2 regions of the Pseudoalteromonas sp. NFXS53 genome follow, and region 1 is predicted to be linked to the other one. Evidence: predicted binding sites of a transcription regulator. Region 1 holds the regulator's gene; the other holds the start of a gene.
What was found. Region 1 encodes NrdR, which represses ribonucleotide reductase genes. Its sites were predicted from a motif close to AAACACNANATNTNGTGTTT; they were not measured.
Positions count from the first base shown of each region.

Region 2: the regulator NrdR is predicted to act here: its motif matches at 8,525-8,544, upstream of nrdA (class 1a ribonucleoside-diphosphate reductase subunit alpha).

Region 1 covers NZ_JBWVBR010000014.1:74,651-85,936, forward strand. Annotated here, with positions in the region: gene AC1HJP_RS14930 (sensor histidine kinase) at 1-1,285, opposite strand, end outside; gene AC1HJP_RS14935 (response regulator) at 1,510-1,875, shown strand; gene thrA (bifunctional aspartate kinase/homoserine dehydrogenase I) at 2,186-4,600, shown strand; gene thrB (homoserine kinase) at 4,610-5,548, shown strand; gene thrC (threonine synthase) at 5,552-6,835, shown strand; gene glyA (serine hydroxymethyltransferase) at 7,089-8,345, shown strand; gene nrdR (transcriptional regulator NrdR) at 8,429-8,878, shown strand; gene ribD (bifunctional diaminohydroxyphosphoribosylaminopyrimidine deaminase/5-amino-6-(5-phosphoribosylamino)uracil reductase RibD) at 8,878-9,996, shown strand; gene AC1HJP_RS14970 (riboflavin synthase) at 10,002-10,658, shown strand; gene ribBA (bifunctional 3,4-dihydroxy-2-butanone-4-phosphate synthase/GTP cyclohydrolase II) at 10,682-11,286, shown strand, end outside.
Region 2 covers NZ_JBWVBR010000009.1:124,570-135,855, forward strand. Annotated here, with positions in the region: gene AC1HJP_RS11540 (methyl-accepting chemotaxis protein) at 1-1,401, opposite strand, end outside; gene AC1HJP_RS11545 (TonB-dependent receptor) at 1,530-4,043, opposite strand; gene AC1HJP_RS11550 (YaeQ family protein) at 4,183-4,707, shown strand; gene yfaE (class I ribonucleotide reductase maintenance protein YfaE) at 4,710-4,982, opposite strand; gene nrdB (class Ia ribonucleoside-diphosphate reductase subunit beta) at 4,982-6,112, opposite strand; gene nrdA (class 1a ribonucleoside-diphosphate reductase subunit alpha) at 6,173-8,458, opposite strand; gene AC1HJP_RS11570 (HAD family hydrolase) at 8,815-9,459, opposite strand; gene ubiG (bifunctional 2-polyprenyl-6-hydroxyphenol methylase/3-demethylubiquinol 3-O-methyltransferase UbiG) at 9,459-10,169, opposite strand; gene gyrA (DNA gyrase subunit A) at 10,348-11,286, shown strand, end outside.

The DNA.
Region 1 (11,286 bases):
GCACAGCCTCACTCGCTTGGTCCACGGCAATCTGCTTGAAGCTAGCAACCAGCTCAGAAGCTCTATCTAAATTGGTAGTCAGTAAGCTGGTACTTTGCTTAGCGTCGTTAATAAACTCTTCTAGTGCTTTTGGAGAAAGCGTTTTGTCTTTATAAGCGGCTTCAATTTGTTCTAAACGTTCTTGCAAAAATGAGGTTGCTGTAACACCAATACCAACAGGTGTGTTGATATCGTGCGTTATACCCGCAACTAAACCACCTAAGGCTGCCATTTTTTCAGACCCAACAAGACGTTCTTGGGCCATGTTTAATTCATCTAAATAACGCTCAAGTTCTTTTTGTTTGGTTAGCAACTCTTGTTCAGTTTGACGACGAAGATCTATTTCTTCAGTGAGCGTGAGTTTTTGTTTTTCTAGCTCGTATTTTTGCTGCTGTAAATCCATCATAGCTTGGCTAAGGTTTGATGTTTTTCGAGCAACTTCTTGTTCGAGTTGCAAATTATGTTGATCTAACTTTTCATTACTAATTAAAAGTTCTTTTTGCGTGTCATCAAGTTGATTTCGATAGTCACTGACTTTGTCTATTAATTTATTGAATGCTTCTTCCATGACTTTTAACTCATTGCGCTCCGTTGTACCAATGTCAATGCGCTGGCCATCAAGGTCATCGTTTAATTCAAATGCTTCAATCTGTTCGGTTAAGTCAGTAAGTGGCTCGGTCAGTAATTTTCTAAACGCAATTAAGAATAAAATAATTAAGAAGGTGGTTTTAACGACTGCATTACCAAGTAAGAAGTAAATCGATAACATAATGCGACTAAGCACAACTTCTCGGCTTGAAAAGAGTGTGACATCACCAACTTGTGTGGCTCGTCCAGAAAATTCAAAAATTAATGGAAAAGTATAACCAAACAATCCTGAAGGGGTGTCTTCAATGATGGCTTCTTCTTGAACGAGTTGTTGGCTATATAACTCATGGATATCTAGAGAGCGACCCAGTTGAGAGATAATCTCACCACTGTCATCGCGTACGATAATGCCTTCAATCATAGGGATTGCTAACAGGCCTTCTGCGGTGGTAACAGTTTGCTTGGTGTTTAATTCCCAAATAGCACGCGTTAAACTACGGCTAAAGGTCTTTTGCAACATGGTTAGCTCATTCTGAATATAGTTTTTAGTATTTATATACTCAGTAACAACCTGACCACATGTGACAAGGAAAGTTAACAAAAAGTAAACCGATAGCACATTCGTAAGTAGCTTTTTTGATAGGCTTTTTTGCAGCATGAATGAAGCTAGGCTCCCTGATTTTGTTTAAAGCGATACGTCTGTAGTTAAACTTAGCTAATAAAGGCGTAAAAATAAATATTTATCTGGCATTATTGTTTACAATGCCTTTGTTTGGTTAGATATTATATCGAACTTATTTAGTGCTTTAAGATGAATATGTTATAAGACATCTTAAATAGAGTGCTAGTAGTAGGTTAATTTCGAGTGAATGAGTTTAAAATATGAGCTTTACTATTTTGGTTTGTGATGATTCTGTGGTTGCCCGAAAACAAGTGGTTCGTTGCTTGTCATCAGCGTTTGATGCAACAATCTTGCAAGCGAAAAATGGGGTTGAAGCGTTAGAGGTTTTAAATAATCATCAAATTGATTTACTTTGCCTTGATTTAACCATGCCAGAATTAGATGGTGTAGGTGTATTACAAGCCGTGAAATCTCAAGTTATCGAAACTTTTGTTGTAGTCATATCAGCGGATATTCAACCAGAAATGAAAGCGCGGGTACAGCAACTCGGTGCAATCTCGTTTATTGAAAAGCCCGTTAAGTCTGATGTTTTATTAGGTCTTTTGCATACTTATGGCCTCAGATAACTCGGTTTTTTAGGCTAGCCTTTTTACTTCCTCTTTTTCTCTATTTAACTTCTAATTGTTATACCAAGGTCTAATTTTTCCTTTCTTTAAATCAAACTTGAGTTTTTTGCATAATAATTTCATAAAAAGACGGTTGCATGGTGTCTGATTTTCGGGCAGTCTAATAATTATGAAAACAATGAATTTAATTACGACCATTATTACAACCACCATCCTAACTGGATAGTGGCATAGGTCGTTGCGCATTAGAAAAAGGCCTGTGTTCACTACGAACACAGGCCTTTTTTCGTTTTTGGAATGAGGAAAAATTATGCGAGTTTTAAAATTTGGCGGCTCTTCGCTTGCCGACTTTGATTGTCTCAAACGGGTCAAGCAATTGATCGAGTCTCAAGCAGGCGAGCAAGCTTTGGTTGTTCTTTCAGCCCCAGGAGGCATGACAGACCAACTTGTTGAGTTAGCCAAGCTTGCTGAGCAAGGTGTTAATTACAGTGTTCAGTGGCAGGCTTTGCTAAATCGCGCAGACAGTTTGAAGTGTGAAGTCGAGCAGTTAGGTTCTGTTGTCGCTCATTGGCCAAGCTTTGCCGAACTAAGTGATAAGCTTGCTGGAGTTAAATTACTTAAGCACTGCCCTGAGCAAGTTAATGCTTATGTGATCAGCTTTGGTGAACGAGTGAGTGTTGCGCTTATGGTGGCCATGCTAGGTCAAAGGGCTGCTTATCTCGAGGCGACGCAATGTATTGAGACTCAAGGCGGGTATCTTGATGCAGAGGTCAACTTAGTCGCGAGTGAGCAGCGTTTTGCTGAAGTTTTAAAATCGCAACCAGCCGACTTTTATATTATGCCGGGGTTTACTGGGGTTAATAACCAAGGCGAACTAACTACCCTTGGTCGCAACGGCTCAGATTATTCTGCTGCAGTAGCTGCGGCTTGTTTAAAAGTCGAAGTCTGTCAAATTTGGACAGATGTAGATGGCGTTTATAATGCCGATCCGCGCTTTATCAAAAAAGCCAGCAAGGTAGACAGCCTATCTTATAAAGAGGCGATGGAGCTTTCATACTTTGGCGCTAAAGTTCTTCATCCAAAAACGATTTTGCCGTGTGCGAAAGTTGGCGTGCCATGTGAAATTAAAAATACCCACAATCCCGATGTGCCAGGTTCTGTGATCTCAAATGAATGCCAGAGCGACGAAACTGTCAAGGCTATTTCTTCATTAGAAAACTTAGCCATGCTGACGGTGTCAGGCCCCGGCATGAAAGGCAAAGTCGGTATGGCTGCGCGCGTTTTTAGTGCGCTTGCCAACGACAATGTGTCAATTGTGTTGATCACGCAGTCATCGTGTGAATTCAGTATTAGTTTTTGTGTGCATGAAGAAGATTTAAATTTAGCTTTAAGTGCCCTAGAGCAAGCGTTTGAACTAGAGTCGCAAGCTGGGTTGATTGAACCTGTACAAGTGCAGCGTGAACTTGCCATCGTGACTTTGGTAGGCGATAACATGAAAGCACATAAAGGTCTTGCGGCTAAGTTCTTTGATTCACTGGCACAAGCGCAAGTTAATATCGTGGCTATTGCTCAAGACTCTACTGAAAGTGCGATTTCTGCGGTGGTAGATGGTGCACTGTGCAATGACGCAGTGAAAGTCTGTCACGAAAATTTCTTCACTCATGTGCCTTCAATTGATGTGTTTTTATTAGGCTGTGGTTTAGTCGGTCAAGAGCTGGTTAAGCAACTTGAAAAACAACAAGATTGGCTAGCAAAGCGCAATGTAAAGCTTAACCTTTATGGTGTGGCTAACTCAAGAAAGCTTTTACTTGATGCAAACGGCATCGCATTTGATGCATGGCAAGCTCAATTGGAGCAACAAACTTCAGGTTTTGAGCTGGCTAAAGTAGAGCAGTTTGTTAGAGAGAATCACCTTATTAACCCTGTGCTGGTGGATTGCAGCTCGTCACAACAACTAGCAGATCAATACTATGACTTTTTAGATGCGGGCTTCCATGTGGTTGCTGCAAATAAAAAAGCCAATACAGGTAGTTTTAAATACTATCAGTCTCTAAAAAGTGCAGCGCAAAAACGTCAGCGCAAATTCTTATATGAAACAAATGTAGGTGCAGGTCTGCCGGTACTAGACAACTTGCAGCTACTTTTTGGTGCCGGAGACGAGTTATTGTCATTTAACGGTATTCTTTCTGGTTCACTCTCATACATGTTTGGTGTACTTGAAGATGGCTTAAGTTTGTCAGAAGCGACAGCAAAGGCGAAAGCGAATGGCTTTACAGAACCCGATCCGCGAGATGATTTATCAGGAACAGATGTTGCGCGTAAGCTTTTGATCATCGCGCGTGAATCAGGTCTTGAATTAGAGTTATCTGATATTGAAGTTGAAGCGGTTGTTCCTGAGTCATTTGCGCCAGGTACAAGTGTTGATGAGTTTATGGCTAAGCTACCTGAACTTGATGCGCCATTTGCTGACAAAATTCAAAGTGCCGCGAGTGAAGGCAAGGTGTTGCGCTATGTCGGCAGCATCGAAAACGGTAAATGTAAAGTGGGTATAGAAGCAGTTGATAAACAACATGCACTTTATGATATCCGTGATGGCGAAAATGCTTTGGCAATTTTGAGTCAATACTATCAACCACGCCCATTTGTTATTCGCGGATATGGCGCGGGTGCTGAGGTGACGTCAGCGGGTGTATTTGCAGATATCTTAAAAACACAGTCGCGGTAAGGAGTTGTTATGATTAGTTTTTATGCACCAGCGTCTATCGGCAACTTTTGTGTTGGCTTTGATTCTTTAGGGGCTGCGCTGGCGCCAATAAACGGTGAGCTACTGGGTGATGTGGTAAATGTTAAAGCCGCAGAGCAAGACACGTTTGTTTGTTCAGGCCCTTATGCCGATAAATTACCGGGAGAGGCCCATGAAAACTTGGCCTATCAGTGCTTAGTCCACTTTCGTGAACATGTCGCACCAAGTATGCCGTCGGTCTATCTCGAGCTTGAAAAGCGATTACCAATCGGCTCAGGTTTGGGTTCGAGTGCATGCTCTGTGGTGGCCACTTTTGCTGCTTTGAATGAGTTTGCAAAAACGAATCTTAGTCAAATTGAGCTGATTGAATTAATGGCCGATTTTGAAGCGAAAGTCAGTGGCGCTCGCCATTATGACAACATCACGCCTTGTTATTTAGGTGGTTTGCAATTGACCGCTGATCTTGTGCCTAACAAAGCTTTGTCTGTGCCTGTTGATTCTGATTGGTACTATGTCGCAGCTTACCCAGGTTTTGCATTGAATACGGCAAAAGCACGTGCAGTATTGCCAGAACAAAGAAGCAGCTCAGAAGCCATTGAATTTGCGCAGCGTTTATCGAGCTTTTGCCTTCTAATGAAAACTGAGCAATTCGATTTAGCGCTCTCTCTCATGAAAGATGATATGGCAGAGCCGTATCGATGCTCTTTAATAGCTGGGTTTGAACAAGCTAAAAAAGCGTTACTTGAACTTGGCGCTGAGCTTGTGAGTATTTCAGGTGCTGGTCCTACACTCTTTACGATTTGTAAAACCAAACAAGCGGCAGAGCAGTGCCAAGCTTGGTTAAACGAACACTATATTAATGAACACGGTTTTAGTCATATTTGTAAGCTAGACCAACAAGGCACGCGTGCCATTTCACAAGGAGAATAATCAATGCAACTTGTAAACTTAAAAGATGCCACGCAGCAAGTGTCTTTCACTACGGCTGTTAAAACAGGTCTTGGTCGTAACCAAGGGGTATTTTTTCCAGAGCAATTAAGTAAATTAGAAAATATCGATGCTTTACTTGAAAAGCCATTTGTAGAAAGAAGTGCCGAAGTATTGAGCCACTTAATTGGTGATGAGCTACCAAAAGATACGTTAGCAGAGATGGTTGAACGTGCTTTTAATTTTCCGGCGCCGCTTAAGCAAATTGGTGACAAGCAATATTGCTTAGAATTATTCCATGGGCCAACGTTGGCGTTTAAAGATTTTGGCGGCCGTTTTATGGCCGAGTGTATTGGTTTATTTAACCAAGGTGAGCGCGTCACAATTTTAACTGCGACCAGTGGAGACACAGGTGCAGCGGTAGCACATGCTTTCTATAACAAGCCAAATGTTGATGTAGTTATACTTTATCCAGAAGGCAAGATCTCGCTCGCTCAACAAAAGCTCTTCACGACGTTAGGTGGAAATATTCATTGTTATGCGGTTGCAGGCAGCTTTGATGATTGCCAAGCATTGGTTAAGCAGGCGTTCTTAGATGATGAAATGAAAGAAAAGCTGGGTTTAAACTCCGCCAACTCTATCAATATCAGCCGTCTAGTTGCACAAGTGTGTTATTACTTTGAAGCCGTTGCGCAATTACCTGTAGAGCAAAGAGGTAAAGTGCATGTTTCTGTACCAAGTGGTAACTTCGGTAATGTGTGTGCAGCTATGATAGCAGCAGCGCTAGGTTTACCTATTGCAAACCTGTCTGCAACCACCAATCAAAATGACACTGTACCACGTTACATGACATCAGGTGAGTGGTCGCCAAATGCCACATTAGAGTCGTTATCTAATGCAATGGATGTGAGTAAACCTAATAACTGGCCTCGCGTTGAGACAATGCTGGAACGTGGTGATTTCGATAAACATGAGTTTTATTCAAGAAGTGTCTCAGAAAGTCGCACGCAAGCGGTAATGAAAGAGATTGCTGCAACGGGTTACGTGATGGAGCCGCATACCGCCATTGCACTTGAAGGTCTGACTTTAGATAAAGCTGAAGATGCTGTGGGGATCTGTTTGGCTACGGCGCACCCTGCAAAGTTTAAATCTTCAGTAGAAGAGGTGCTTGAGCAAGAGATTGCAATGCCTAGCGTGCTGCAAGATGCCTTAGATAAAAAGTGTTTAGCGGAGCCAATGAAGGCTGATTACACACAATTGAAAGCTTCTGTTTTTGCTAAATTACTGTAATTATTAATCGCCAAGGGTGAGCCTTTGCAGACTTAAAAAGTTTACCAAACTCACCCTATATAAATATCTCTTATTTATTCCCTTCTTATTTATTTGTTTTTTTAATGTTTAAATAAAAAAATATCATTACATAAACACTGTGAAATAAATTCAATCCCTGTTTAAATATGCTCAAGCCGAAATTATAGGCATCGGACGCATAACTGCGTACAATACAGCTTTTACTACCCTAAACGTGTACCTAGGAGACCCCATGTTAGAACGTAACATGAACATTGCAGATTTTGACCCTGAATTAGCAAATGCGATTGCACTTGAAACGACTCGTCAAGAAGAGCACATCGAGCTTATCGCTTCTGAAAACTACTGTAGCCCACGTGTTTTAGAAGCTCAGGGTTCTCAATTAACTAACAAGTATGCTGAAGGTTACCCAGGCAAGCGTTACTACGGTGGTTGTGAGCACGTTGATGTTGTTGAGCAACTGGCTATTGACCGTGCTAACGAGCTTTTCGGTTCTACGTATGCAAACGTACAACCTCATGCTGGTTCACAAGCAAACGCGGCAGTATTCCAAGCGCTTCTTCAGCCACATGACACTGTATTAGGTATGAGCCTTGCACACGGTGGTCACTTAACACACGGTTCTCACGTAAACTTCTCTGGTAAAACGTACAACGCTATCCAGTACGGTCTAAACGAAGAAACGGGTGAGATCGATTACGCACAGGTTGAAGCGTTAGCACTTGAGCACAAGCCAAAAATGATCATCGGTGGTTTCTCAGCATATTCAGGTATCGTTGACTGGGCTAAATTCCGTGAAATCGCTGACAAAGTAGGTGCTTACCTATTAGTTGATATGGCACACGTTGCAGGTCTTGTTGCTGCAGGTGTTTACCCAAGCCCAGTACCTCACGCACACGTTGTAACTACGACGACGCACAAAACACTAGCAGGTCCTCGTGGTGGTCTTATCATCTCTGCTTGTGATGACGAAGACATCTACAAGAAGCTAAACAGCGCAGTATTCCCTGGTGGTCAAGGTGGTCCTCTATGTCACGTTATCGCTGGTAAAGCGGTAGCCTTTAAAGAAGCACTACAGCCAGAGTTCAAAACTTACCAAGAGCAAGTTGTTAAGAATGCACAGGCAATGGTTGCTGTTCTTCAAGAGCGTGGTTATAAAGTTGTTTCTGGTAAAACAGACAACCACTTATTCCTACTAGACCTAATCGACAAAGACATTACAGGTAAAGATGCTGATGCGGCACTTGGTCGTGCTAACATCACTGTGAACAAAAACTCAGTACCAAACGACCCACGTTCACCGTTTGTAACGTCTGGTCTTCGTATTGGTTCTCCAGCTATCACGCGTCGTGGCTTCAAAGAAGCTGAGTCAGCAGAGCTTGCGGGTTGGATCTGTGACGTACTAGACAACATCAACGATGAGTCAGTACAAGCAGAAGTTAAAGAGAAAGTAAAAGCTATCTGCGCTAAATTACCAGTTTACGCGTAATTTCGCTCACAAAATCAAAGAATTTTGTTATGATTAAGGCCGCATTTGCGGCCTTTTTTATATTTTTTCACAAGTGATTATCTATGCATTGTCCATTTTGCACCGCTAAAGAAACAAAAGTCATTGATTCCCGTTTAGTCGGCTCAGGTCATCAAGTCCGTCGCCGTAGAGAATGTGTGTTATGTCATGAGCGCTTTACGACGTTTGAAGGTGCCGAATTAGTCATGCCTCGGGTAATTAAACAAGATGGCTCTCGAGAGCCGTTTAATGAAGACAAACTATTAAATGGTCTGCACCGCGCGTTAGAGAAACGCCCTGTGAGCACTGAGCAAATTGAAGAAGTTGTGCATCAAATTAAATCGCAAATTCGCGCTACGGGTGAACGTGAAGTGTCTAGCCATATGATAGGCGAATGCATTATGGAAGCGCTGAAAAAGCTCGATAAAGTGGCCTATGTCCGCTTTGCTTCCGTATATCGCTCATTTGAAGATATTAGAGAGTTTGGCGAGGAAATCGCGAGGCTTGGGGATTGATGTTTAGCGAACAAGATAAAGAATTTATGCAGCAGGCCATCGAGCTTGCTGCAAAGGGCCGTTTTACCACCTCTCCTAACCCTAATGTGGGCTGTGTCATCGTAAAAGACGGCGATATAGTTGGTCAGGGTTATCACCAAAAAGCGGGTGAAGGTCATGCCGAAGTACACGCATTAAAGATGGCTGGAGACAAGGCAAGAGGCGCAACGGCTTACGTTACCTTGGAGCCATGCAGCCATTATGGTAGAACACCGCCTTGTGCTAAAGGCTTAATCGACGCTGGTGTTAGCCGCGTTGTTGCAGCCATGGTCGATCCTAACCCAGAAGTCGCAGGTCGCGGCTTACGTATGCTAGAAGAGGCAGGCATTGAAACCGCAGCAGGTTTATTTGAGCAAGCTGCAAGAGCACTGAATCCGGGTTTTCTAACTCGCATGGAGACAGGCTCACCTCATATAAGTTGTAAATTGGCTGCGAGCCTAGATGGCAAAACAGCATTAAAAAATGGTGAAAGTAAGTGGATCACCTCAAGCGCAGCTCGTCAAGATGTGCAGTTTTTACGTGCTGAACACTGCGCCGTGTTATCGGGTGCTGATACTGTGCTGTTTGATGATGCTAAATTGAATGTACGACTTTCAGCAGAGCAGCTTGAGCTTGCTGAAGGGTTATCGGTTCGCCAGCCTATTCGAGTGATCATCGATTCTCAAAACCGTTTGTTTCCTGATTTAGCATTATTCTCAATCAATAGTCCTATTATAATTTTAAGAACAAAAGCAGATACAACACACCAGTGGCCTGAACATGTTAAAGAGCTGGTGGTTGACTCTATGAATGGTAAGGTTGATATCAAAAAAGCGTTAAAGCAATTAACTGCGCATGGTATCAACAGTGTATTCGTTGAAGCAGGCGCGACGCTTGCGGGTAAGTTTCACGAATTAAATCTTATCGATAATTATATTCTTTATTTAGCACCTAAAATTATGGGTCAAGACGCGCGAGGTTTATTTAACGTGCCAGAGTTGACGCAGATGGCAGATGTACAGAGCCTACAATGGCACGATATTAAGCAAGTTGGCGATGATATTCGTTTAACAGCATGCAAAGTAGCGCAAAAAGGTTAAGTTTTATGTTTACAGGTATCATTGAAGCAACTGGCAAGTTGACTGAGTTGACACAAAATCAAGGCGACCTAACGGTTCGTGTAAGTAGCCCAAATTTAGACATGGGCGACGTACAGTTAGGCGATAGCATTGCAACAAATGGTGTGTGTTTAACGGTTGTTGAAAAATTTTCTGATGGTTTTCGTGCCGATGTTTCAAATGAGACCTTGAAATTGACGCAATTTGCTCAATATAAGCTAGGGCAAACCGTTAATTTAGAAAAAGCATTACAGCCTATTTCACGATTAGGCGGCCATTTAGTCTCAGGTCACATTGATGGCATTGCGACAGTCGTGGCGATTTCACCTAATGCCCGCGCAACCGAATATTGGTTAGAAGCGTCCAGTGAGCTGATGAAATATATTCCATATAAAGGCTCAGTAGCCATTGATGGGATCAGCTTAACTGTAAATGAAATTAAAGATTGTCAGTTTAAGCTGACAATTGTGCCGCACACAGCACAAGAGACAACCATTGCTGAATTTAAAGTGGGCAGTAAAATTAACTTAGAAGTGGATCAAATAGCACGTTATTTGGAACGCTTAGTACTTGGAGCTCAAGAGCCTGCACAAAGCTCTACTCTCACAATGAACTTATTGGCAAACGCAGGCTTTATTAAGTAGCTAATTAATTAAACAGGTAAATTATGAACTTGAACAGCGCACAAGAGATCATCGAAGACATTAAAGCCGGTAAAATGGTTATCTTGATGGATGATGAAGACCGAGAAAATGAAGGTGACTTAATCATCGCAGCCGAGCATATTTCAGCGGATGCCATAAACTTCATGGCAACCCACGGTCGTGGTTTAATTTGTTTGACTATGACTCAAGAGCGTTGTCAGCAGCTTGATTTACCATTAATGGTGAGAAACAACGGCGCGCAATTCTCAACGAATTTCACGATGTCTATCGAGGCAGCAAAAGGCGTCACTACAGGTATTTCTGCCGCTGATCGTGCGCGTACAGTTCAGGCTGCAGTGGCCAAAGGTGCAGTGCCGACTGACATCGTACAACCGGGCCATATTTTCCCTATTATGGCACAACCTGGCGGGGTATTAACTCGAGCTGGTCATACAGAAGCAGGGTGTGACTTAGCGCGCTTAGCAGGCTTAGAACCATCATCGGTGATTGTTGAGATCTTAAACCCAGACGGCACTATGGCGCGTCGTCCTCAGTTAGAAGTGTTTGCAAAAGAACATGGATTAAAAATTGGTACTATCGCCGATTTAATTGAATACCGTAACTTAAA
Region 2 (11,286 bases), on a different contig from region 1:
AATCTTTAAGAAGTCACCTTGGTAGCTCCCTTCAATTTTACTTGGTATTTCACCACGTGAAATGGCTGTGAGGTATTTTTCTGTTTGTTGAACGGGCGACACGATAGCATCAAGCAAGCGGTTGATGCCCTGGCTTAGTGTCAGCATGAAGCCGTTTAGGTTGTCTACGCCTAACCTGGCGTCCAATTGGCCTGCTACCGCAGCATTAATAATGTCGTCTACTTTATTTTCTGTGTTTCTCTGTTCGGTTAGATCATTGAGTTCAACGACCACACCAATTACATCACTAGCATTATTTAAAACAGGGCTAGCTGTAACATTGAGGTAAACATGCTCGACATTCATTTCGAATTGAACTTGTTGGCTTTTAGCTTGTTCAATTTGTGGTTCATACTTACTCGACAATATTTGAATAATATTAGAGCCGATCAGTGTTGAAGGGCTGCTGATTAAACTCTGATAGCGATTGAACAGTGTATTTGTTTCATTATTAGCGTAAATAATTTCATTATTTGCCTTGTAAAGTAATACTGGGGAAGAGGCGTTATCTAATGCTTGTTTTATTCGACCACTTTCTTCTGCTTGTAATTTTTGTTGGAGCATTTGTTGGGTCAATTGCTCATTAGCTTCACGAATGTTGGTTTGCATCTTATCGAGTGAAGAGAGTAGAGCGCCAATCTCATCTTTACTAGTTGAGGTGATGCTATTATCTAAATTACCATCAGAGATCTGAGTTGCTACCTGTGAAGCTAATTTTATAGGGCGAGTGATCCAACGCTGAATTAGCAGTGCCATGATCACGATTACAATAAAAGAAACAGCTAGAGTGATTACCGTGCTTTCAAAGATCGCAGTTTCTTTTTCATCACGCAGTCTTTTTACTGCATTGTCAACATACTTATCTATGGATTGATTGAGCTCTTTTAGCTGTGTAGCAGCTGCTCTATCTATACCTTTAACCGCTTTGTCACCTGCTTGAGTATTGTAATTCGCATTTTCAAAATCAGACAAACCAATTCGATATAATTCGCCAAGCTTATTATGCTCAGTTTTAAATTTATTAAGTTGTGACTGGATAGCTTCTGGCAAATAGGCTTTAGCCATAAGCTCAGAAGTTAGGTTTTGTACAACCTTTTCTTGTTCTGTAAATTGCTTTAAATATTTCTCGAATTGATCAGGGTTTTCACCGCGAATAAGAATATTTTTCCACTCTTGAACTTGAGTTTTGAAAGTATTTAAGATGAGGTTAACTTTTAATTGTGCGCTTAACTCTTCTTTAATAAGCACATCGTATTCTTGAGCGATATATTTAACAGAGTTGATTGCGAACATTGCACTGAGAAGTACTAAGGCTAATCCACTAAAAACTGTGGTTAGTAACTTCGCTTTTACAGTCTTCATCTTCGTTCCCTAAAATTATTTCAGTATTATGAAGACTAGTGAAAAAAAATATAAATTCAATTACTTGGTTGGATAAAAACAACAAAAGGCCGATAAATCGGCCTTTTGTTAGAGTGATTACTTAAATTTTAGAAGAAGGCTCTAAAACCAAGTTTAAAGTTTCTTCCTGGAAGCGGTGCTTGCTCTTTAATTACAGAAGTATGAACGAAACCTAATTCATCCGTTAAGTTATCGATATTAAAATAAGCCATTACATCATTACCGGCGACATCAAAATCATACTGCATACTGAAATCAACCAACGTATAACCGTCTGTTTTACTCTCATAGGCAGTGATTTTATTTTGACTTGCGTAATGGGTAACAGTTACATCTGCAACTAAGTTGTCGAGTGCGTATTCGTACTTAATGCCAATTTTATTGCTTGGAATACGAGGTAAATAACTTGAGTCTTTTAGTTTTGCCGTAATTGAGTCAGCAAATAGCTTAACCGTATTTTCTTCATTCAGCTTGTAGTGAGTATCTAGTTCAAAACCATATAGCTCAGCATCCTGGCTCTTGAATTGGTATACAGGCAACGCACCTTCATGCTCATGATCTGCTTCTTCAATACCGTGTTCAGAAGAATAAATTAGGCCTGTATTTTCTTGGTAATAATAGTTTTCTACATCGTTATAGAAGAAGTTTAGTGTGTAACCAAAATCACCAGTGAACTTTCTAAAGCTTAGATCAAAGTTTGTCGAAACTTCTTGTTGAATGTCTTCTGGTTCGAAGTGGGCTTCTCCATCTTCTAAATGATAACCAAGACCTAGCTCGTAAGTACTTGTTGCGATATGGGTACCGTTAGAAAGTAGTTCCGCGGTTAAAGGTGAGCGTTCAGAGTGTGACAAGTTAACAGCAATGTTCTGTCCTTCTGCATAATCATATACACCACCAATTGAGTAGCTCATATTAGTTTGGTTTAACTCGTATGCAAATAAACGTTTTTCATCATGCTCTTCGTGATCGTGATCGTGATCGTGATCGTGATCGTGATCGTGATCGTGATCGTGATCGTCATGCTCTTCGTGTGCTTCTTCAGAGATAACACTAGACAGTTGGTAATCTTCAATACGGGCACCTAATTCAAGAGTAAAGTCACCAAACTTTTTTTCTTCTAAGACATAAAGCGCATGACTTCTTGTTTCAGTAGCAGGCGTAAATGCCTCTGCACCTTGAGCTTCATAATCACTATCAGAGAAATGATAACCAATAATACCATGCCAGCCAGCAAGTTTATGCTCAACACTCGTTCTCAATTCAGACGTTTTATTTTTGAAAGTTGTGCCTACAGCACCGCCTTCAATCTCACTGTGTTGATAATCAGTGAAGCCCGCTTTTACGTTGATATTTTCAATGTAATGATTGTGCAGAGCGTAATTAAAAAGCGCTTGCCAACGGTCTTGTTTTACCCGTGCAAAAACACTTTCTTCATTATGACCTTCGTCTTCATGAGATTCATGTTCATCTTCTTCATGGCCTTCATGCTCGTGTTCTTCGTGCTCATGTTCTTCATGACCGTGATCATGACCAGCATGGCTATGAGCTGGAATACCATAATCAGTATCAATTCTGCCAAATGAGAATCCTAAAGTTAGGTGGTCATTTACATAGCTTGTACCAAAATTAACCTGTTGAGAGTCGATGAATGTATTTGGTACTGATTTTAAAAGTTCCTCGTGTTCCTCGTGCTCTTCATGTTCACCGTGCTCTTCATGTTCATCATGCTCTTCATGTTCACTATGTTCTTCATGAGAAGGGTACTCAGGTGCGTCATAATCTTTGCCATTTCTTACCACACCGTCAAAATGGAAATTTAATCCATCTTTACCTGTTTCGAATAAAGCAGCATAAGTATTCGTGTTAGACACAGTATCGAAGCTATACCCAACAGCACCTGTTGATGTCTCAATGATGTCTGTCGGGATACGGTTATCTACAACGTTTACAACACCACCTATTGCACCAGAGCCATAAAGTAGGGTTGCTGGGCCACGTAATACCTCTATTTGTTCTGCTGATAAACTTTCGTTACTAGTCGCATGGTCAGGACCAATACGAGAAGCGTCGCTACTATCTAAGCCATTTTGCGTGATTTTTACTCTTGGACCATCTAAGCCACGAATAATTGGGCTAGAAGATACTGGCCCGAAGTAGCTAGCATTAATACCTGGTTGACCTTTAAGTGTCTCGCCTAGAGTTGGCTTAGCTTGCTTTTTCAATTCATCGCCAGATAAAACTGAAACAGGTGATGCCATTTCTAAATTATTTTTATGAAGGGCAGAGGCATAGACAACGATGCTTTCAACTGAACTAGGCTCTAAAGACACTAGTACGTTACCTTGATCTGCTTTGATATCAATTCGCTGGTCAATGTAATTGTTTTTAGTGATGTGTAGTTGACTATCAGAATCAGTATTGATGCTAAATTTACCAAATCTGTCAGTAATAACAGATTGCTTTTTACCATGCAGGTGAACTTTAGCACCAGATATAGGTTGCTTGTTTGAGTCAATCACTTTACCCGTGATTTGCGCGGCATATGCATTACCTGTAGACAAAGCTGTCAGAATTGCAGTCGCAATTATAGAGTGTTTTTTCATCTTAGTACTTCATTAATGTTCTCAGTTATAGTTATGGTATAACAACACCATGCCTGCGATCAACGAATGTTATACTGTAGCTTTGTTGAATTATCGCATTTTTGACCTAAAGTTAGTTCATTAGGGATAGGAGTATCTGATGAGCAAACCTTTTGTCTTTAAAGCAAGGTTAAAAGTGGCGGATCTTTTTCACCATGCAAATCATATCGAAGTGTTTACAGCTGCTGTCGCAAAAAGAGAAAGTCTAGATCACTTTTTGCTAAGGATATTAGGGTTTTGCGCACTTTCTTACAACCAGCACACTTTTTTAAATCAAAAGTCTGATAAATCGTATCCGGATGTTTGGTGTGAAAACGATGAGCAAAAGATTGTCTTAGCCTTATATGTGTCAGAGTTAGACATAGGCGAAATTAACCGACTGTGTAAACTTTACGATAAACTTTTGATTTTAACTATCGAAGGTGAGCGCTGGTATGAAGAAATATCACCACAATTAATACAACATCACAATATTAGTATTTTCACCCTTAAAGCAAGCTTCTTAGAAGATCTAAAAACAAACTTAACCAATAGTATGCACTGGGATATTTTAATTGAAGAGAATTCGATGAGTGTGAGTGATAAGTCAGGTTACTACCAAACAGAAATAAAACAACTTTGTTAATACTAGAGTAATGTGATTGAAATATCAGTTAAAGGCTTAGAGCAACACATTAATACTTCACCATCTCTTACAAATGCTAACGGCTCTTGGTTGTAAATCACTTCACCTGAGTTAAGTTTGGCTCTACATGCACCACAAAACCCCTCTCTACATTGATAAGTGACTTCAATATTTGCTTTTTCGAGTGCATCTAGTATTGAAGGGCACTGAGCCGCAAATGTAAGCGGCTCAGAATGTTCTTCAATAGATATTTTTGAACTGGGTTTCGAATTCATTATAAATCGAAATCACCGAAGTCAGATGCATCAACTTGAGAGTCGATTTGGCCGACTAGGTAAGAGCTGATCTCAGCTTCTTGCGGAGCAACTTGTACGTTGTCTGATACTAACCAGGCATTAATCCAAGGGATTGGGTTGCTCTTAGTTTCAAAAATAGGCTTTAAACCAACAGCTGACATACGAGTGTTAGTGATGTATTCAACATATTGGCAAAGGATGTCTTTGTTTAGACCAATCATAGAGCCGTCTTTAAACAGATATTCAGCCCATTCTTTCTCTTGCTGTGCAGCTTCTTCGAACATGCGAATTGCTTCAGCTTCACATTGCGCAGCAACAATAGACATCTCAGGATCGTCTTTACCTTCTTGCATAATATTTAGAATATGCTGAGTACCAGAAAGGTGAAGGGCTTCGTCACGGGCGATAAGTTTGATGATCTTTGCGTTACCTTCCATTAGTTCACGCTCTGCAAAAGCAAATGAACAAGCGAAGCTGACATAGAAGCGTATAGCTTCTAAAATGTTTACAGACATGATGCAAAGATAAAGTAGTTTCTTAAGCTCAAATAAGTTAATTCGAACTTCTTCACCATTAATTACATGCTTACCTTCACCGTAAAGGTTATAAATCGATACCTTCTCGATTAGCTCGTCGTAATATTTAGTAACCGCATCAGCACGCTCATTGATTTTATCGTTGCTTACGATGTCGTCAAAGATAACTTCAGGTGACTGTGTTACGTTACGTATAATATGTGTATATGAACGGCTATGAATAGTTTCACTGAACGCCCAAGTTTCAATCCAAGTTTCAAGCTCAGGGATTGAAACAATAGGTAATAATGCAACATTTGGCGAACGGCCTTGAACACTATCTAGCAATGTTTGATATTTCAAGTTGCTTAAGAAAATGTGTTTTTCATGTTCAGGCAACGCCTGGAAATCTAAGCGGTCTTTAGACACATCAACTTCTTCTGGACGCCAGAAAAATGATAGCTGCTTTTCAATTAATTTTTCAAAAATAGGGTATTTCTGCTGGTCATAACGTGACACGTTTACAGTTTGACCAAAAAACATTGGTTCTTTTAACTGGTCGTTATGATTTCTGCTAAATGTGGAATAAGACATATTTTTTAATACTCGATAACGCAAAAAAGTGAGCAAGCACAATGCTTACTCACGTCTTAATTAAATTTTACACGCGCCGCCTTCGCAGCCATCATCTTCAATTTCTGGTTTTAATTCGTCTTGAGAGTCTGATGCACCATCACGTGTATTGTGATAATAAAGTGTCTTAACACCCAACTTATAAGCAGTAAGCAGGTCTTTAAGAAGCAACTTCATTGGTACTTTACCACCTTCAAAGCGAGTTGGATCATAATTCGTGTTAGCAGAGATAGTTTGGTCAATAAACTTCTGCATGATACCTACAAGACCAAGATAACCGTCATTCGAAGGAATGTCCCAAAGTAGCTCATATTGATCTTTTAACTTTTCATACTCAGGCACTACCTGCTTCAAGATACCATCTTTACTTGCTTTAACACTGATATGGCCACGAGGTGGCTCAATACCATTTGTTGCATTTGAGATCTGTGATGAAGTCTCTGATGGCATCAGTGCAGATACAGTTGAGTTACGCATACCATGTTCTTGAATGCTTGCGCGCAGTGCATCCCAATCAAGACGAAGCGCTTCGCTACAAATTTTATCTAAGTCACGCTTGTAAGTATCAATCGGCATAATACCTTTTGAATACGTTGTCTCATTGAACTTAGGACATGCACCACGCTCTTTGGCAAGTTCATTTGAAGCTTTCATTAGATAGTATTGAATCGCTTCAAATGTGAGGTGAGTTAGGTTATTCGCGCTGCCATCAGAGTACTTAACGCCATTTTTCGCAAGGTAATAAGCATAGTTAATTACACCAATACCTAGCGTACGACGACCCATAGTTGCAGTGTGTGCAGCAGGAACCGGATAGTCTTGGAAATCTAATAGATTATCAAGTGCACGAACAGCAAGCTCAGCTAATTCTTCAAGTTCATCTAGAGAGTCGATTGCGCCAAGGTTAAAAGCTGATAGCGTACATAGCGCGATTTCACCTTCTGGATCATTAATGTGTGAAAGCGGCTTTGTTGGCAGCGCAATTTCAAGACATAAATTAGACTGACGAATAGGCGCAACCTTTGAATCAAACGGGCTATGCGTATTACAGTGGTCAACGTTTTGTAAGTAAACACGGCCAGTACTCGCGCGCTCTTGTGCGAACATAGAGAATAGCTCAATCGCTTTAATGCGCTTTTTACGAATAGACTCATCTTGCTCGTACTGCGTATATAAACGCTCGAACTCTTCTTGATCTTCGAAGAATGCATCGTAAAGCCCCGGTACATCTGACGGGCTGAACAGTGTAATGTAGTCGTCTTTGATAAGGCGAGCGTACATTGTTTTGTTGAACTGCACACCGTAATCTAGGTGACGAACGCGGTTTTCTTCAACACCACGATTGTTTTTAAGTACCAGTAGGTTTTCTACTTCTAAATGCCAAAGTGGATAGAAGAGGGTAGCTGCACCACCGCGCACACCACCTTGTGAACAACTTTTAACAGCCGTTTGGAAGTGCTTATAAAAAGGAATACAACCTGTGTGGTAAGCTTCACCGTTACGAATTGGGCTACCTAGGGCACGAATACGACCAGCATTTATACCAATACCAGCACGTTGACTGACATATTTAACGATTGCCGATGAAGTCGCATTGATTGAGTCTAAGCTATCACCCGTTTCAATTAATACACAAGAGCTGAATTGACGCGTTGGTGTACGAACACCTGCCATAATAGGTGTCGGTAATGAAATCTTGAATAAAGAAACCGCATCATAGAAACGTTTGATGTAATCAAGACGAGTTTCTTTAGGGTAATCAGAGAATAAGCTTGCAGCAACAAGAATATATAAAAACTGAGCACTTTCGTAGATTTCGCCAGTTACACGGTTTTGTACAAGGTACTTACCTTCTAACTGTTTCACCGCTGCATAGCTAAAATTTAAGTCACGGCTATGATCTAAGTAGTTATCAAGCTCGTCAATTTCTTGCTCGGTGTAATCGATAAGAAGGTGTTGATCATAACGCTTTTGTTCAACCAGCTTCGTAATGTGGTCATATAAACGTGGTGGCTCAAATTGGCCATATGCTTTTTTTCGTAAATGGAAAATAGCTAGACGTGCAGCAAGATACTGGTAATCCGGAGAGTCTTTATCGATCAAATCGGCAGCAGCTTTAATGATAGTTTCATGAATATCTTCAGTACGGATCCCATCATAAAATTGAATGTGTGACTTTAATTCAACCTGAGAAACTGAAACATTATCTAAGCCTTCTGCAGCCCAAGTAATGACGCGGTGAATTTTATCGAGATCGAGCGGCTCTTTGCGGCCGTTTCTTTTACTGACAGATAACTGTTGGTTCATAGCTGTGCCTGTAATCCTTCGGATTGAATATTTAAAAAATAAATGGCGAAAAAAAGCTCAGGTTTTGACCACTATATATGGTGGTTCTTCTGATTGGGATCACAAGATAGTGGGGTTCAATTTAATTTGCAATAGCAAGGTAAATGCACAAATGTGGATAAGTTTGGGATAAATAAAAAGTGTTAGTAACTATTAACCTTTTGAGGTTTGATGCAAGTAACCTCAGCAGGAAATCAATAAAAATGATGCTATTTTTAAAGAAAATAAAAAAAATTTAGAGTGTTTTCTTAATGAGCAGCTTGTGGTGATGAAAGAGCCAAAACACTAGATATAGTGTTTTGGCGTAAATGTGAGCACTAGATATGGTCTAGTACTAAAAGTGGGTTAGTTAAATTTAGATCTGCTTGCCAACTGTACGCGTCTTCAAGACTTGGGATGTATCCCCACAAAGCACAAGCAGAAGTCATACCTGCCGCTTTTGCAGCTTGAATATCTCGTTGTGCATCACCGACATAAAGACAATCGGATGAACTAATGCCTAATTGTTCCGCTGCATATAATAATGGCTTTGGTGAAGGCTTAGCTTCATCTAACGTGTCTCCACAAACAATAACTTCAATTTCTTTGAGTGCTGAAATTTTCCCAACAAGTGGTAAAGTAAGGAATGTGGGCTTATTCGTCATGATTGCGACTTTAATATCATCATTATGCAAAGACTGAATTAATTCTGGTACACCATCAAAGCAATTCGTATGCACTGCAATATTGGCTGCATAATGGTCAAGAACATCTTGTCTTAAGCTAGCTAAATCAAATTCAACGAGCCGGCTACCAAAGCCAACATCTAAGAGCGCTTTTACGCCATCAGAAATTGCAGGGCTATATACTTCTCGAGAAACAGCAGCAAGCCCATTTATTTCAAGAACGTGGTTTAAAGCAGCCCCCAAGTCGTCAGTGGTGTCGAGTAGGGTGCCGTCTAAATCGAATATGACAGCCTTCATCAATCAAGTTTCTCGAAATGAAGTAAGTAATTCACACTGACATCATCAGTTAAGGTGAATGTTTTATTGATTGGGTTGTAATTGATCCCCGCACTAGCACGTACTTTAAGGCCTGCTTTTTCAGCCCAGCCAATTAAAACAGAAGGACGAATAAACTTATCGTGTTCATGTGTACCCTCAGGTACCATTTTTAGAATTTTTTCTGCACCGACGATAGCAAGCAAATACGCTTTAATCGTTTTGTTTAAAGTTGAAAAGAATACACTTGCGCCAGGCTTTGCCATTTGTGCAGCAGCTTGGATAATAGATTCAGGGTCTGGGACGTGCTCAAGCATTTCCATGCACGTTACTACATCAAATTGCTCAGCATTGTTTACTGCAAATTCCTCTGCGGGTACTTTTATATAGTCAACTGTCACACCCACTTCTAAAGCGTGCAGTTTTGCTACATTGAGCGGCTCTTGGCCTAAGTCTATACCCGTTGCTTTGGCACCCAGCTTCGCCATGCTTTCAGTTAAAATACCGCCACCACAGCCGATATCGACAACTTGCTTATCAAATAAATTATTAGACTTGTCATTAATAAAATCGAGACGTAACGGATTAATATCATGAAGGGGTTTGAATTCTCCTTCTGTATCCCACCATCTTTCTGCGATGCTCTCAAATTTCGCAATTTCTTGTGGATCTACATTTTGATGCTCGGTCATAAAAAACTTCCTCGTGAATCTGAGCGCATTTAAATTGGATTATTTCAAAATCACACGGATTTTGCGCCTGTAATAATTATAAATCTGTGTTAGCATGGGTGTTGATATTAATAATAACTTAATCTCTAGGGCACTTGATAGTGCTAATAGAGATAGACTCTGAAGGAAAGTGCAATCAATGACTGATCTCGCCAATGAAATCCTCCCGGTCAATATCGAAGACGAGTTAAAAAATTCATACCTAGATTACGCGATGAGTGTAATCGTGGGTCGTGCATTACCAGACGTACGTGACGGTCTAAAGCCCGTTCACCGTCGTGTATTATTTGCCATGAATGAGCTTCGTAACGACTGGAATAAGCCTTATAAGAAGTCGGCTCGTGTTGTCGGTGATGTTATCGGTAAATACCACCCGCATGGTGACAGTGCTGTATACGACACCATTGTTCGTATGGCTCAGCCTTTCTCTCTACGTTATATGCTGGTTGACGGTCAAGGTAACTTCGGTTCTGTTGACGGTGACTCTGCTGCTGCGATGCGTTATACCGAAGTACGTATGGCAAAAATGTCGCACGAACTACTTGCTGATCTTGAAAAAGAAACCGTTGACTATGTACCTAACTACGATGGTACAGAGCAAATCCCTGATGTATTACCAACTAAAGTACCTAACTTATTAGTGAATGGTTCTTCGGGGATCGCTGTAGGTATGGCGACCAACATTCCACCTCATAACTTAACAGAGGTGATCAATGGCTGTTTAGCGCTTATTCAAAACCCTGATTTAACGATTGAAGAGTTAATCGAATATATCCCAGGTCCAGATTTCCCAACTGCTGCGATTATTAACGGTAAGAAGGGCATCGAACAAGCCTATAAAACGGGTCGTGGTAAGGTATACATTCGTGCACGTGCTGAAATTGAAGTGGATGAAAAAACAGGTCGTGAAACGATCATCGTTCATGAAATTCCTTATCAAGTTAACAAAGCGCGTTTAATCGAAAAAATCGCTGAGCTCGTAAAAGATAAGAAAATCGAAGGCATTAGTGCGCTTCGTGACGAATCTGATAAAGACGGTATGCGTATCGTTATTGAGGTTAAGCGTGGTGAAGTGGGT